Nisaea sediminum: one gene and its partner. Each later gene encodes a partner of the first gene's protein in a complex. Links are inferred from orthologs where the notes say so. Each region holds a gene or a part of one and is shown in the gene's direction. Other genes may lie near its edges. The genes, in order: tldD and IG122_RS16720.

Region 1 (8,251 bases):
GCTCGCGTCGAACCGAACCGTGACCTTCCGGTCGAGGATCTCCGCATTGGCGCCGTCCGCGATCTGCGTGGTGCCGCCGAAGCCGGTGACCCGGCAGAACAGGTCGTAGAGCGGAACCGCGGCAAAGGAAACGCCGACCATGCTGAGGACCAGCGCACCCAGTGCCAGGCCGACCCGCGCATTGCTCCGCTTACGTTCCGTCGGTTCCGTCATGGCTCAACCCATCTTCAGGATGGTGATGACGTAGAACAGGACGAAGAACGCAATGATACAAGCCAGAATGGCGAGATTCTTGCCCTTCTTGCGGGCATAGAATTCCTCTCTGGTTTCCGGTTTCTGATCGTCGCTCATCGCACTCATGCCCCTGCCGCCCGATCGATGATCAGCAGCGTGAAAATCACGAAGAGATAGAGAATGGAATAGCCGAACAAACGGCGGCAGTTCCTCTCGCTGGCATCGCGGAACACGCGCCATGCGGAAAGCGTGAAGACCAGACCGAACGCCGCGGCTGGCAGGCCGTAAGTCAGCAGACCTATGGAGTCGAACGCGGCCGGAAGCAGGGTGATCGGTACCAGCAGCAGGGTGTAGATCAGGATCTGCTTCTGGGTTTCGCGCCGGCCGGAGACCACCGGCAGCATGGGTACGCCCGCGGCTTCGTAGTCGCCGGAACGATAGAGCGAGAGCGCCCAGAAATGTGGCGGCGTCCACATGAAGATGATCAGGAACATGACCAGCGGCAGCAGAGTGACGTCGCCGGTCACGGCGGCCCAGCCGATCACCGGCGGGAGCGCGCCCGAGGCACCGCCGATGACGATGTTCTGCGGCGTGCGGCGCTTCAGCCACATCGTATAGATGAAGACATAGAAGCCGATCGTGCCGGCCAGCAGCGCGGCCGCGACCCAGTTGGTCGCGAGCCCCATCACCATGACGGAAAAGCCGGACAGGATGACGCCGAAGGCGAGCGCCTCGTCGGCGCCGACCTTGCCCATGGGGATCGGCCGGCCGCGCGTCCGCGCCATGACGGCGTCGATATCACGGTCGTACCACATGTTGATCGCACCGGACGCGCCCGCTCCGATCGCGATGCAGAGCACCGCAACGGCCGCCAGGCCAGGATTGAGCTCGCCCGGGGCGAGATAGAGGCCGACGAACCCGGTGAAGACGACAAGCGACATCACCCGCGGCTTCAGCAGCGACAGGTAGTCCCGGATCGCTTCAGACGCCGAAGCGGCGGTCGGTGCCGCCGCTTTGAGCTCGATGGAAGTGTCAGACACGCAAGAGAACCTTTCTCGCTTCGGTCCGCTCTGAAATCAGCGCCGCGAGGCGCCGCGGATCACTTGATCCGCGGCAGCTCGTCGAAGGTGTGGAACGGCGGCGGGGAGGACACGGTCCACTCGAGAGTGTCCGCGCTTTCGCCCCACGGATTGTCGCCGGCGACCCGCTTCTTCATGAACGCCTCGAAGACGATGAAGAGGAACAGCAGGGTTGCGGCACCGCCCATATAGGCGCCGATCGAAGCCACGTAGTTCCAGCCGTGCAGCGCATCCGGATAATCGATGTAGCGCCGCGGCATGCCCGCCAGCCCGAGGAAGTGCATCGGGAAGAAGGTCAGGTTCGCACCGATGAACATGATCCAGAAATGCACCCGGGCCAGGAAGCCGTTGTAGTGGTAGCCGGACATTTTCGGGAACCAGTAATAGAACCCGCAGAACAGCGCGAAGACCGCGCCCAGCGACAGCACGTAGTGGAAGTGCGCGATCACGTAGTAGGTGTTGTGCAGCACCACGTCGACGCCGGCATTGGCCAGCACCACGCCGGTGACGCCGCCGACCGTGAAGAGGAAGATGAAGCCGATCGCCCAGATCATCGGGACGCGGAACGAGATCGACCCGCCCCACATGGTCGCGATCCAGGAGAAGATCTTCACACCGGTCGGCACCGCGATAACCATGGTCGCCGCCGTGAAATAGGCCCGCGTGTCGACATCGAGGCCCACCGTGTACATGTGGTGCGCCCAGACGATGAAGCCGACGAAGCCGATGGAGACCATCGCGTAGGCCATGCCGAGATAGCCGAAGACCGGCTTGCGCGAGAAGGTCGAGACCACGTGGCTGATGATGCCGAAGGCCGGCAGGATCATGATGTACACCTCGGGATGGCCGAAGAACCAGAAGAGGTGCAGGAACAGGATCGGATCACCGCCGCCGGACGGGTCGAAGAAGGCCGTGCCGAAGTTGCGGTCGGTCAGCAGCATGGTGATGGCGCCGGCCAGGACCGGAAGCGCCAACAGCAGCAGGAACGCCGTGATCAGGATCGACCAGACGAAGAGCGGCATCTTGTGCAGCGTCATGCCCGGTGCGCGCATGTTGAAGATCGTGGTGATGAAGTTGCTGGCGCCGAGGATCGAGGAGGCACCGGCAAGGTGCAGCGACAGGATCGCCATGTCCATGGACGGGCCAGGCGTGCCGAGCTTGCTCGACATCGGCGGGTAGATCGTCCAGCCCACGCCCGCGCCGCCATCGGCGAAGACCGACAGGAAGAGCAGCAGGAAGGCCGGGATCAGCAGCCAGAAGCTGATGTTGTTCATCCGCGGGAAGGCCATGTCCGGCGCACCGATCATGAGCGGCACGAACCAGTTGCCGAAGCCTCCGATCAGCGCCGGCATGACCAGGAAGAACACCATGATCAGGCCATGGGCCGTGGTGAAGACGTTCCAGACCTGGCCGTTTTCCATGAACTGGACGCCCGGATTCTGGAGCTCCATCCGCATGTAGATGGACATCGCGCCGCCGATTAAGCCGGCGATGATCGCGAAGATCAGGTACATCGTGCCGATGTCTTTGTGGTTGGTCGAATACAACCAGCGCCGGATACCCGTCGGCACCCCATGGTCATCAGCGTGAGCGTGCGCGGCACTCATATCGGTCTCTCCCAATAGCGTGGTTGTTAGTTGGCGTTAACGGCGACGCGGACCGGCGCATCGTTGTTCATCGCGAATTTATCCTTCGCCCCCTTCAGCCATTCGGCGTAGTCGGCCTCGGAGAGGGCCTTGACAACGATGGGCATGTAGGCGTGACGCGGACCGCAGATCTGGTTGCACTGGCCGTAGAAGGTGCCTTCCTTGTCGAACTGCATCCAGGTCTCGTTGGTGCGGCCGCCGACGGCATAGATCTGCACCACCGCGGACGGAACGAAGAAGGAATGGAAGACGTCGTTGCTGGTCACCAGGATCTGGATCTTCTTGCCCGTCGGAACGACAAGCGGATTGTCGACGTCGAGCAGACGGTGGCCGTTCACCTTCTGCAGGTCCTCGCCCTCAAGCAGGTAGCTGTCGAAGACGATCTGCTCGTCCGGATATTCGTAGGACCAGTACCACTGGTTTCCGGTGACCTTGATGGTCATGTCCGGATCGACCGCACGATCAAGATAGTAGAGGTTCTTGAAAGACGGGATCGCGACCACCACAAGAATAATGACCGGAACCGCGGTCCAGAGGATCTCGATCAGCGTGTTGTGCGAGGTCCGGGACGGGTTCGGGTTGGCCGAAGCGCGGTAGCGGAAACAGACATAAACCAGCAGCGCGAGCACGAAGAGCGAGATCGCGAAAATCAGGTAGAGCAAGTAGGTGTGGAATTCACCGATGTGAACACCGACCGGCGAGACCGGATCCTGCAAACCCAGCTGGTAGGGCTGGGGCATGCGGATTTCTTCGGCGCCGGCGGGCTGAGCCAGCGTTGCGACCAACAGGAGGGGCAGCGCCGCGAGATGCGCGAGGCTGGAGATTGCCCGGTTAAAAAGCCTCATGGTGTCCGTTCTCTCCGCAATATTCGTACTCGGGGCCGTTTTTAGCGTCAGGCGCGGCCCTTCACAAGGGTATCGCAATACACCGTCCGCCTCATTGCGTGAAGACAATTCGATCTCCGGCACGGGGCGGTCCAGCGATCCGCGACGAAGTGACGCGCCTCTTGCAACGGACGGGCGCCGCGCTCTTCCGCAAGGGCGCACCGTGACTTTCCCGTGCTTGGGACCATATGCTATCGGAAAGATCAAGCCCATACCGGCGCCCCGCACCCGCGCGGGACATTTCAGGAGCGGACTCAATGAGCGACCTTGGCAAGACGGACGAACTGTTTTTCGAGCGCAGCGGCATGGATCTCGACCGGGTCGGCCGCCTCGTCGACGAGGCGCTGCACGGCGCGGACGACGGTGAGCTGTTCCTCGAATACCGCCAGAGCGAGAGCCTTGCTTTCGATGACGGCCGCCTGAAGACCGCCTCCTTTGATTCGACCCAGGGCTTCGGCCTGCGCGCGATCGCCGGAGAAGCGCACGGCTACGCGCATGCCTCCGATCTTTCCGAGGAGGCCATCAAGCGCGCGGCGGACACCGTCTCCAGTGTCCGTCACGGCCATGGCGGCACCCTCGCCGCCCCGCCCGCCGCCAGCAACGCCACGCTCTACACCGACGCCAACCCTCTTGCCTTGACGCCGTTTGCCGACAAGGTCGATCTGCTGAAGGAAATCGACGCCTACGCCCGCGCCAGAGACCCTCGCGTGAAACAGGTCAGTGCCTCGCTGGCCGGCTCCTGGCAGGCGGTGCAGATCATCCGCGCCGGCGGGCACCGGGTCGCGGATATCCGTCCGCTGGTGCGTCTCAATGTCTCCGTCGTGATGGCGGAAGGCGACCGGATGGAGACCGGCGGCTGCGGTGCCGGCGGCCGGGTCGCCTACGATCTCTACCTGACGCCGGAGAAGTGGAAGGCCCAGGTCGACGAGGCGATGCGGATCGCCGAGGTGAACCTCTCCTCCGTCGCCGCCCCGGCGGGCGAGATGGAAGTGGTGCTCGGCAACGGCTGGCCGGGCGTCATGCTGCACGAGGCGGTCGGCCACGGACTGGAAGGCGACTTCAACCGCAAGAAAACCTCGACCTTTTCCGGAATGATCGGCCAGCGCGTCGCCGCCAAGGGCGTCACCGTGGTCGATGACGGCACCATCCACGACCGCCGCGGTTCGATCAGCATCGACGACGAGGGCACGCGCAGCCAGCGCAACGTGCTGATCGAGGACGGCATCCTCGTCGGCTACATGCAGGACCGGCAGAATGCGCGCCTGATGGGCATGGAGCCGACCGGCAACGGACGGCGCCAAAGCTTCGCGCACCATCCGATGCCGCGCATGACCAACACCTTCATGGAAGCCGGCGACAAGGACCCGGGCGAGATCCTCGCCTCCGTGAAGAAAGGTCTCTATGCGGTCAACTTTGCCGGCGGCCAGGTCGACATCACCTCCGGCAAGTTCGTGTTCTCCGCCAGCGAGGCCTATCTGATCGAGGACGGCAAGATCGGCGCCCCGGTCAAAGGCGCGACCCTGATCGGCAACGGCCCGGACGCGATGAACCAGATCACGATGATCGGCAATGACCTTGCGCTGGACGACGGGATCGGGACCTGCGGCAAGAGCGGCCAGGGCGTTCCGGTCGGCGTCGGACAGCCCACGCTGAAGATGACGGGCGTGACCATCGGCGGCACCGCGATGTAGGAACAGATTGCTAAGGTTACCGGCCCATTAAGTGTATTTTTACGTAGAGTTGCTTAAATCCTGCATCGGTTGAGGCAGGAGTCCTCCGTTCACTTCAGAACTCGAAGAGGAAAGCGACTTGCGTGACGCGGTCGGTGCGGTGGCATTGTTGATTGTCAGTTCGGCGTTCCTCGCCGGGCTGATGCTTACGGCGCCTGTCAGGTCCGACCAGACGGTCGCGGCAATTTTTCCTCCCTGGTTCGACAAATCTTCCGTTCTCGGTGCGGTGTCCGAAGCCGGCGGCTCCATGCTGCGCCATGGCGGCACAAACAACATCGCGCTTGTCCGGCTCGAACGGCCCGACGCGTCCGAACGCCTGCGCAATGCGGGCGCTTGGGCGGTCGTCGATCCCGGCGGGCTCTTCGGTTGCATAGGCGTCAAAGGCGGCACCCGCTTTCCGCTCCAAAAGGATTTATGAAAATGAACACGCTGGATTCGATCCGCGCCAAATCGGTCAGTTTTCTCGCCCTCTTCATCACCGCGCACATCGCTTTGATCGCGGGATTGGGCCTTGTATTCTCGGCCCCCCTGCTCGCCCCTCTAGCTGGCGCGATCGCGACGGCGACGGTCTGCGGGCTCGCGGCATGGAAAGCCAAGCATGAAGCATCCACACGGATGCTCCTCGCCGTCGGGCTCATGGTCATGGTCTCGCTGGTGCTGTTCCAGTTCCAGGGCCATGCCTGGCAGATCGACGTTCACATGTATTATTTCGCGTGTCTCGCGATCCTGACGACGTTTTGCGACATTCGTGCCGTCGTCGCAGCGACCGCGGCGGTCGCCGTTCATCATATCGGCCTGAACTTCACCTTCCCCGCCTGGATCTTCCCCGACGGCGCGGATTTCGGCCGGGTGGTTCTTCACGCCGTGATCGTGATCGTCGAGGCGGTCATCGTCGGCTGGCTGTCGCTGACGGTGGCGAAATCCTTCAGCCTGTCCGACAAGGCCCTCAAGGAAGCCGAGGAAGCCAGGGCGGAAGCCGAAAGGCTGAGCGCGCAGCAGATGGAGCAGGAACGCCGGATGCAGGCGCAGAAGGCGCAGGAAATGTCCGCGCTTGCCGACACGTTCTCTTCCACGGTCGGGTCCATCGCGGCCACTGTCGCCAGCGCCTCCACCGAACTTGGCCGGAATGCCAGCGAGTTGAACTCGGTCGCCGGATCTCTCACAAACCAGTCCCGTGCGGCGAACGAGAACACCGCTTCGGCGGCGGATAATGTGCGCACGGCTGCGGAAGTCGCAGGTGAACTTGCCAGATCTTTTTCCGAGATCGGCCAGCGGGTCGCCGAAGCAAGCAGCGTGACCCGTGTGGCGGTCGATCAGGCCAACCAGACGAACGAAACGGTGTCCGGCCTCGCCGGTGCCGTCGACAAGATCGGAGAGTTCCTGAAGCTGATCACCGATATCGCCGAACAGACCAACCTGCTGGCGCTTAACGCGACGATCGAGGCGGCGCGCGCCGGCGAGGCCGGCAAGGGCTTCGCGGTGGTGGCGACGGAAGTGAAGAACCTCGCCTCGCAGACGGCGGAGGCGACGGAAACGATTTCCGCCCAGATCCAGGCGATCCAGCAGGAATCGACCGAGGCTGTGAAGGCGATTTCCCTGATCGTCGAAACGGTCGCCAAAGTGGACGGAATCTCCGCCGGGATCGCCGCGGCAATCGAGGAGCAGGTCGCCGCGACCAACGAGATTTCCAATCAGGTAGCGCAGGCGAGCGAGCGGAGCATCAGCGCCTCTGAAGGCATGAGCGCCCTCAACGCCGAGAGCGCGCGCAGCGGCGAAGCCGCCCAGTCCATGCTGACGGCCTCCGAGCGACTGGCCCAGGATACGAACCTGCTGCGTTCCGAGATCGACGGCTTCCTCAGCCGCATCAAGGTTTCCTAGGCGCCTTTACCGTCCGCAGGGGGGCCGTCCGCCGGGGAATCGGGCATAACGCCGGGTCCCTGCGGCCGGCGGCCGAGCCTGGTCTCCCGGTAGCCGATATAGAGACCGGCGGCGATCACAATGGCGCCGCCGAGCAGAGTCATCCCGTCCGGCACTTCGGCCCAGATCACGTATCCGAACAGCGTCGCCCAGATCAGCGCCGAGTACTCGAACGGCGCGACGATCGCCGCCGGCGCCGCGCGGAAAGCGGAGGTGACGAGAAACTGCCCGCAGCCGCCGAGCAGCCCCAATGCCGCGAGCAGGCTCCAATCCGCCGGCACCGGCATGACCCAGACCGAGGGCGTGCCGATCGCGCTGACCGTAAGCGCGGCGAGGGTCGTGTAGAAGACAATGGAGACCGCGCTGTCGGTCGAGGAGAGACGGCGTCCGAGCACCATCGCCAGCGCGAAGCAGAAAGAGGCTCCGATTGGCAGCAGCGCGTAGGGCGAGAACACGTCCGCGCCCGGACGCACGATGATCAATACGCCGACGAAACCGACCAGAACCGCACAAACCCTTCGAAACCCTACCTGCTCCCCGAGCACCGGCACCGACAAAGCAGTGACGAAAAGCGGCGAGGCGAAGGCCAGCGCAACGACTTCCGCCAGCTCGAGCTTGCCGAGCGCGAAGAAGAAGCCGACCGTCGCCCCGGTTCCGGTCACGCCGCGGGCGAGCTGCAGCTTCCAGCGCCGGGTCCGGAGCTGACGAAGCCCACCGGTCCAATACACGATGGCGAACAGCGGAATCAGCCCGAACAGGGT
Region 2 (8,221 bases), 620 kb from region 1 along the record:
AATTCGCCAGTGTCGCGTCGATCTCCAGCATGGCGTCGAGGAACCCCTCGCGGCAGGCCGCGATATGTTCCGTCTGATGGCCTTCCTCGGCCTGCTCGACCCAGCAGTCGAATTGCGCCTGTGCACGGGCCGAGGCATGGGGTGCAAGGATGCGCGCATCGCGTTCGAAGGCCCGCAGCAGACGGTGCCGGGAGGATTTGAGGGCCGGCAGTTGCGCCTCCCCGAGCTTCCAGTCTTCCAAACGTTCGGGCGGCACGGTCTCACCGCGTGCCGAGGCGAGGGTCTTCCGCGCGAACTTCTCTGCATCGATCCAGTCCACCATGTCGTCCGCCTCGAAGAGCGCGAGACGCCGGTACTCGTTGGCAAGGCTGTGCTCGAAACCGTCGTTCGGTACGGATTGTCCGCGCACGGCGGCGACGGCTTCATAGAGCTGGAAGGGCTGCGCCGAGACCGCTAGGGAAGACAGCGGCGACAGGGCTGCGGAAAGGGCAAGGGCAGTCAGGATCCGCTTCATCGGTTCCTCCTCGAAAGATCCGGATTGTCCCCTTTCTGCCCGCGACCTTTGGCGGGATGAGGACGGACCTCGCCACAATCGATCTCATTTCGGAGGCACGCGTCCGGTTGCGCGCGTCGCCGATCCGCCCTATGTCAACAGCCGGTCCTGTGACGTAGGTGGGAATGACATGTCTGATATCGGCGGCCTCGAACTGCTCGACAGCCTGATCGGGAAGGCACGGAAGGCCGGCGCCGACGCGGTGGACGCGGTTCATCTCACCGGACGTTCGCTCTCCGTCTCCCAGCGCCTCGGCAAACCCGAAGCGATCGAGCGCTCGGAAGGCAACGATATCGGGCTCCGCGTTCTTGTCGGCAAACGGCAGGCCTCCGTCTCCGGTTCGGACACCTCGGCGGACGCGCTCGACGAGCTTGTCGAGCGTGCGGTCGCGATGGCGAAGGTGGCGCCGGAAGACCCCTATGCCGGGATCGCCGATGCCAGCCAGATCTCGACCTCCCATCCCGAGATCGAGATGTTCGATCCCTACGAGCCGACGGCCGAGGACCTGACCGACCTTGCAGCCAAGGCCGAGGAGGCCGGGCTCGCCGTAAAGGGCATCACCAATTCCGAGGGCGGCGATGCCGGCTGGAGCACGACCGAGGTCGCGGTCGCGGCCAGCAACGGCTTTTCCGGCCAGTACCGCCGCTCCAGCTTCTCCGTCTCCGCCGTTATGCTCGCGGGCGAGGGCCAGGGCATGGAGCGGGATTACGACTACACGGCCAAGGTGTTCTTCGCCGATCTCGAGGATGCGGCCGAGATCGGCCGCCGGGCCGGCGAGCGCACGGTGAAGCGGCTCAACCCGAAACGACCGAAATCCCAGCGCGTCCCGGTGATCTTCGATCCGCGGACCAGCCGCTCTTTCCTCGGCCACCTCTCTTCCGCCATTAACGGTGCGTCGATCGCGCGCGGCACCAGTTTCCTGAAGGACAAGATGGGCGAGCAGATCTTCGCCGATGGCGTTCGCATCGTCGACGACCCGCTGCGCAACCGGGGCTTCCGCTCCCGCCCGTTCGACGCCGAGGGACTTGCCTCGGAAAAACTGATGATTGTCGAGGACGGCCGGCTTTCGACATGGCTGCTCGATCTCTCGACCGGCCGCCAACTCGGCCTCGAAAGCAACGGCCGGGCCTCGCGCGGCGCCGGCGGCCCGCCGAGCCCGTCGGCAACCAATCTCTATCTCGAACCGGGCGATACCAGTCCCGAAGAGCTGATCAAGTCGATCGGAACCGGTCTCTATGTCACCGACATGATGGGCTCCAGCGTCAGTATCGTGACCGGCGACTACAGTCGGGGTGCGGGCGGGTTCTGGATCGAGAACGGCGAGCTTGCCTATCCGGTCTCCGAGATCACCGTCGCAGGGCACCTCAACGACATTTTCAGAAACCTGAAACCGGCAAGCGACCTCACCTTCAAGTACGGCAGCGATGCCCCGACACTTCTCGTGGAAGGCCTGACGCTTGCCGGATCGAACGGCTGATCCAGCCGAAGGCCCGATTGTTTCGTCTTGGGCGACAGTCTGTTTCACTTGATCGTGAAACGAAAGCATTGGCAATTCGGCCCGCCACTCCCCAAATCAGCGGCAATCGAGAAAATTTCTTATCGGAGTAACAAGATGAGCTACAAGCGTGGCTTATCGCGACTGTTCCTTGTTGTCCTTGCCATCGGACTGGCCGCCGCGGTCGCCCGCGAGCCGCAGACCAAGGAACATGGCGCGCTGGTCGAGCCGTCGCTGAGCGTCAGCAACGGGCTCGCCATCAACGGATACGACCCGGTCGCCTATTTCAGCGACTATGCCGCCGTCCGTGGCGAGGAATCTCTGGCCGTCGAGTTCGACGGCGCACGGTTCCTCTTCTCGGCACCGGAGAATCGCGACAGGTTCCTGAAGAACCCGGAGCGCTACCTGCCGCAGTTCGGCGGGTTCAGCACGTTCGGCGTGGCAAAGGGCAAGCTCTATTCCGCGGACCCGGAAGTCTTCGACATCATCGACGGGCGTCTCTATCTCAGCCGCAACGAGAAGGTGCGCGAACTCTGGCAGCGCAATCCTGAAGGCTATATCGACCTCGCGGAGAATAACTGGCGCGACATTCGCGCGCGCTAGCCGACCGGCCCCGGGACGACAAGTTTCAGCGGACCGGGAGACAGCGAGATGCTGGCCGGCAAATTGGTGACGATGTCGCCATCAGCCTGCACCGGATCGCCGCTATAGGCCCCTTCTTCTGCCCAGATCGAAACCGACCGGGTCCGGACGATCCGGTACCCGGCGGTCTTTGGCAAGCGCCCGGACATCATGTTCGCCGCGTAGCGGATCGCGTTCCAGCGTCCCGCCCGCTCGAACAGACAGACATGAAGCATGTCCTCGTCGAGCCGGGCGTCCGGCGCACAGATGAAGGTGCCGCCGTAATAATGCGCCTTGGCCACCACCACCGAGGCGGCCCGGTAGGTCTCTCCGTCGACGGCAACCCGGTAGTAATGCGGCCTGTACGTGGCGAGCTGGTGCAGGGTGGTCAGCACATAGGCCCCCTTGCCGAGCCAGGCTTTCACCTTCGTGTCGACGCTGGCGACCACATCGGCGTCGAGCCCGACCCCGGCCATCAGCGTAAACCGGTGGCCGTTGACATCGCCGAGCCGCGCCGAGATGGCAGGGCCACGCCAGATCGTATCGGCGATCGCCTCCGCTTTGACCTCCAGGCCGATCTCGGCAGCCAGCACGTTGGCGGTTCCGAGCGGCAGGATGGCGAGCGGCAGGTCCCCGCCGCTCATCCCGTTCACCACTTCGTTGATCGTCCCGTCGCCGCCGGCTGCGACCACAGCGTCGGGTGCGTCTTCGGTATGCATCAGACTGTGCTGGCGGGCATGGCGTGCAAAGGCCTCCGCGTCGCCGCGCGCGCCTGTCTCCAGGACCGTGACCTTGACTCCGCGCGCTTCCAGCCAGGCGATGACCGCAGAGAAGAGAGGATAGCGCCGCTGCCCCGCTTTCGGATTGTAGATGACGACCACGTGGCGGCGACCGCCCTCCGGAACGGACCCCGAGGCTCCGTCCGCAAGCATCCGGCCCGATTCGCCGGTCAACTGGTCCAAATGAAACCCCCGGGACTCCGCCTTCCGGCGGCTTGTGTGATGACAGTTTTATTAAGCTGCCGCCTTATCCCGACAGATTTAAAAACTTTTTTTATTTCACTTTTGTGAATTCATACAAAGTTCATTTTACAACATATGGGCATCTCCATAATAGATCGCGCCAAATAAACTACGGCGTTGAAGTTTTCCTTGGAATTTTGACCAAATTAAGGAAATGGAAGACGGAGATGAACAGTCAGAAAGGCATCGACCGCTATCGGGCGATCTGGATCTCCGACATTCATCTCGGGACCAAGGGGTGCCAGGCGGAATATCTTCTCGATTTCCTGCGCCACACCGAGTCCGACTATCTCTACCTGGTCGGCGATATCGTCGATATCTGGCGCATGAAGCGCTCCTGGGCCTGGAGACAGAGCCACAACGACGTGTTGCAGAAGCTGCTGCGCAAGGCGCGCAAGGGCACCAAGGTGATGTTCCTACCGGGCAATCACGACGAGATGTTCCGCGGCTTCCTCGGCGAGAATTTCGGCCAGATCGAAGTCCGCGACGAGCATATACATGTCACCCGCGACGGGCGCCGCTTCCTGATCCTGCACGGCGACCAGTACGACGTGGTGGTGAAGTACAACAAGTGGCTCGCCCTGGTCGGCGACGGCGCCTACAACCTCGCCCTCACGCTCAACACCCGCTTCAATCAGGTGCGCCGCTTCCTCGGCTACCCCTACTGGTCGCTTTCGGCCTACCTCAAGAACAAGGCCAAGCGGGCGGTCGAGTTCATCGGCAATTTCGAACATGCGCTCGCCGAAGAGGCGATGAAGCGTGGCGTCGACGGCATCATCTGCGGCCATATCCACAAGGCCGAGATGAAACAGATCGGCAGCGTCACCTACTGCAACGACGGCGACTGGGTGGAGAGCTGCACGGCGCTGGTCGAGCACAACGACGGCCGCATGGAAATCCTGAACTGGGCCGAGATCCGCCATCTCACCTTCGCCTAAGGGACCTTCGCCATGAAAATCCTGCTCGTCTCGGATGCCTGGTTCCCCCAGGTGAACGGCGTCGTCCGCACGCTGAATACGGTGATCGGCGAACTCCGCGCCATGGGCCACGAGGTCGAGACGATCACGCCGGATCTCTTCAGGACCGTTCCCTGCCCGACCTATCCCGAGATCCGCCTCGCCTGCTGGCCTTTCTTCAGGGTCCCGGCAATGATCGAGGCCGCCCGGCCGGACGCAATCCATATCGCCACGGAGGGCCCGCTCGGCATGACGGCGCGACGTTATTGCGTGCGCAACAATCTCCCCTTCACCACCGCCTACCACACCCGCTTTCCGGAATATGTGCAGCCGCGGCTCGGCGTCCCGGTCGCCTGGACCTACAGGGTGATGCGCCATTTCCACGGCAAGTCAGCCGGTGTGATGGTGGCGACCAAATCGATCCGCGCCGATCTCGAGGCGCGCGGCTTCGACAATATCAAGGACTGGAGCCGGGGCGTGGACACCGAGCTGTTCCGTCCGCAGGCGAAAGACGCGATCGACGGCGCTACACCCATTGCGCGTCCCGTCTTCATGTTCGTAGGCCGGGTCGCGGTGGAAAAGAACCTGCCCGCCTTCCTCGAACTCGACCTGCCCGGCAGCAAGGTCGTGGTCGGCGACGGACCGGACATGGAGATGCTGAAGCGCAAGTTCCCCGATACCGTCTTTGTCGGCGCGAAAAAGGGCGAGGAACTGGCCCGGCACTATGCTGCCGCGGACGTCTTCGTCTTCCCGAGCCGCACCGATACGTTCGGGCTCGTGATGCTGGAGGCGCTCGCCTCGGGTGTACCGGTCGCCGCCTTCCCTGTTCCGGGACCTCTCGACGTGATCGCCTCGGAGAAAGTCGGCGTGCTGTCGGAGGATCTGCGCGCGGCGACCCTCAAGGCGCTGGAGCTGAAGCCGGAAGACTGCCGCGCCTATGCGCTCGGCTTCAGCTGGCGCGCCTGTGCCGAACAGTTCCTCGGCAATCTCGCAACGTTAGACGCAGAGGCCGCCTTCGGCCCCGCGGAACGCCGCGCCGCCTGAGCCTGCCCGGACAATAAGACCTTGGCGCCGCAGCATGGCGCTAGTATGCATTCCTGTGACCGTAAGGCCCGACCTTGCCCGAACGGTCGGCCCGGCCCCGGAACCAGAACGGAAAGCATGCTGAAGCGACTGTTGCGCACGGAAACCGGCCGCGAGGTCGCGAGCCGCCTTCTGGCGGCACTGATCCGGGGGCTCTCGCGCACCATCCGCTGGCAGGTCCTGAATTCAGAGATCCGGGACGAGGTTTTCGCGAGCGACCGTCCCATCATCGGCGCCTTCTGGCACAATCGCATCATGTTGATGTCAGAGATCTGGCAAGCAGGCCGTCCCTTCGCGATGCTGCAGTCGAAACATCCCGACGGACGTCTGATCGCGCGCACCATCGAGCATCTCGGGATCGGCGATATCGAGGGTTCGGCCGGGAAAGGCAAAGGCGGGGCGCAGGCCATGCGCGCCATGCTCCGCACGCTGAAAGACGGTATTGCCGTCGGCCTGACCCCCGACGGGCCGCGCGGGCCGCGCATGCGCGCCGGCGCCGGCATCATCGCCCTCGCCCGGATGAGCGGTGCGCCGATCTATCCGGTGACCTGGAACGTCCGGCGGCGCCGGGTGCTGAACAGCTGGGACCGCTTCATTCTGGCCCTGCCCTTTACCCGCGGCGTCTATATCTGGGGCGCTCCGCTCAGCGTGCCCCGAGACGCGGACGAAGAAACGCTGGAAGCCCTGCGCCTCGAACTTGAAAAGCGCCTGAACGATCTCTGCCAGGAAGCGGACCGGACGCTCGGCACCGAACCCATCCTCCCCGCCGATCCCGATCCGGCGGCCGCGGCATGATTTTCCAGATCTACAACGGCGCGATGCGTCTCGCGTCCCCCGTCCTGGACCTTCTGCTGAGACGCCGTCTTGCCCGCGGCAAGGAGGATCCGGCGCGGATATCCGAGCGGCGCGGGGAAGCGTCTCTTGCACGCCCGGAAGGACCGCTCTTCTGGGTGCATGGCGCCAGTGTCGGTGAGTGCCAGACCGCACTCGCCCTCATCGAACGTCTGCTCGACCGCGATCCGGCTCTCAACGTCCTCCTGACCAGCGGCACCCTGACCTCGGCGAGACTGATGGCCGACCGGCTCCCGTCGCGCGCCATGCACCAGTTCGTACCGCTCGATCACCCTGCCTGGATCTCCGCTTTCCTCGATCACTGGAGGCCGGACGCCGCGATCTTCGTCGAATCCGATCTCTGGCCGAACCTCGTGCTCGCGGCGGGACAGCGGAAAATTCCGCTCATTCTCGCCAATGCCCGGATGTCGCAGGGTTCCTTCGAGCGGTGGCGACGGCTCTCGCTTTTCACCAGGCGCCTATTTGCGGATTTCTCGCTCATCCTCGCGAGCAATCCGGCGCAGAAGGCGGGCTTCGAAAGCCTGACCCGGGCGCCGGTGCAATATGTCGGGAACCTCAAGCGCGCCGCCGCGCCGCTGACGGCCGACCCGGCAAGCCTCGCAGAACTGAGAGATGCGGCGGCAGGCCGCCCGGTGATCCTTGCCGCCAGCACCCATGCGGGCGAGGAAGACGCCGCGGCGGAAGCGCATCGGATCGCCGCCGCAGTTCGTCCCGATCTGCTGACAATTATCGCTCCGCGTCATCCGAACCGGGGCGCCGAGATCGCCGCTTCGCTCGAAACTCAGGGCCTGCGCTGTGCCCGCCGTTCCCAAAATGCCCTGCCGTCTCCGGAAACCGAGATCTATGTCGCCGACACGTTGGGCGAGATGGGCACCCTGTTCGAGCTGGCGGACGCGGTCTTCGTCGGTGGGTCGCTGATCCCGGTCGGCGGGCACAATCCGCTGGAGCCGGCGCATTTCGCCAAGCCTGTGCTGTTTGGGCAATTGATGGCGAAGAACGCGGACATCGCGACCGACATGATCGGCGCACGGGCCGCGCTCGAGATCGCCGACGCGAAAGATCTCGGACGGCGGCTGCGGGACCTGCTGCAGAACGATGCGCAGCGGGCCGAACTCGGCGCCAACGCGAAAGCCTTCGCCGAAGGTCAGGGCGCCATCGCGGACGAGATGGCCGGGCGCATCTGCGCCGCAGTCGACGCCCATGGAGAAAGAAGGTGAGGGCCCCCGGCTTCTGGCGGAGCGGCGGACTGCTGCCGGCCCTGCTGACGCCAGCCTCCTGGATCTACCGTGCAGGCGCGGCCCTGCGTGCCGCCGCCACACGGCCCTACCGGGCACCCGTTCCGGTCATCTGCATCGGCAATCTGGTCGCGGGAGGTGCCGGCAAGACGCCCGTCGCTCTCTCGCTCGGACGGGCGCTCGGAAAACGCGGACTCAAGGTCGCCTTCCTCAGCCGGGGTTACGGCGGCCGCCTCGCCGGGCCGCTTCAGGTGCTACCGGAGCGGCATAGCGCCGCCGATGTCGGGGACGAACCCCTGCTCCTGGCCGAGGCCGCGCCGACCTGGATCTCGAGGGACCGCGCGAAAGGCGCCGATATGGCCGCCGCGGCCGGGGCGGACGTCATCGTCATGGATGACGGTTTC

The links.
Region 2: the proteins of tldD (region 1) and IG122_RS16720 are in contact, whole or in part, in a solved structure (PDB 5NJ9), measured with the Escherichia coli proteins. The link is inferred for Nisaea sediminum from one-to-one orthologs.

What each region holds. Positions count from the first base shown.
Region 1 is NZ_JACZCQ010000006.1:344,445-352,695, forward strand. What follows is about bases 3,432-6,317. They hold tldD (metalloprotease TldD), read left to right. Parts: upstream 3,432-4,100; coding sequence 4,101-5,534; downstream 5,535-6,317. Other genes in these bases: coxB (cytochrome c oxidase subunit II), read right to left, coding at 3,432-3,804; IG122_RS13735 (hypothetical protein), read left to right, coding at 5,653-5,991; IG122_RS13740 (methyl-accepting chemotaxis protein), read left to right, coding at 5,994-6,317. In the rest of the region: IG122_RS13705 (cytochrome c oxidase assembly protein), read right to left, coding at 1-213; IG122_RS13710 (hypothetical protein), read right to left, coding at 217-360; IG122_RS13715 (heme o synthase), read right to left, coding at 357-1,274; ctaD (cytochrome c oxidase subunit I), read right to left, coding at 1,334-2,920; more of coxB, read right to left, coding at 2,947-3,431; more of IG122_RS13740, read left to right, coding at 6,318-7,451; IG122_RS13745 (DMT family transporter), read right to left, coding at 7,448-8,251. UniProt on the Escherichia coli protein: Metalloprotease involved in CcdA degradation. Suppresses the inhibitory activity of the carbon storage regulator (CsrA).
Region 2 is NZ_JACZCQ010000006.1:966,418-974,638, reverse strand. Bases 1-2,856 are described here. They hold IG122_RS16720 (TldD/PmbA family protein), read left to right. Parts: upstream 1-683; coding sequence 684-2,030; downstream 2,031-2,856. Other genes in these bases: IG122_RS16710 (diacylglycerol/lipid kinase family protein), read right to left, coding at 2,648-2,856; IG122_RS16715 (YHS domain-containing (seleno)protein), read left to right, coding at 2,166-2,651; IG122_RS16725 (hypothetical protein), read right to left, coding at 1-514. In the rest of the region: more of IG122_RS16710, read right to left, coding at 2,857-3,631; IG122_RS16705 (UDP-2,3-diacylglucosamine diphosphatase), read left to right, coding at 3,859-4,629; IG122_RS16700 (glycosyltransferase family 4 protein), read left to right, coding at 4,642-5,691; IG122_RS16695 (lysophospholipid acyltransferase family protein), read left to right, coding at 5,809-6,525; IG122_RS16690 (3-deoxy-D-manno-octulosonic acid transferase), read left to right, coding at 6,522-7,799; lpxK (tetraacyldisaccharide 4'-kinase), read left to right, coding at 7,796-8,221.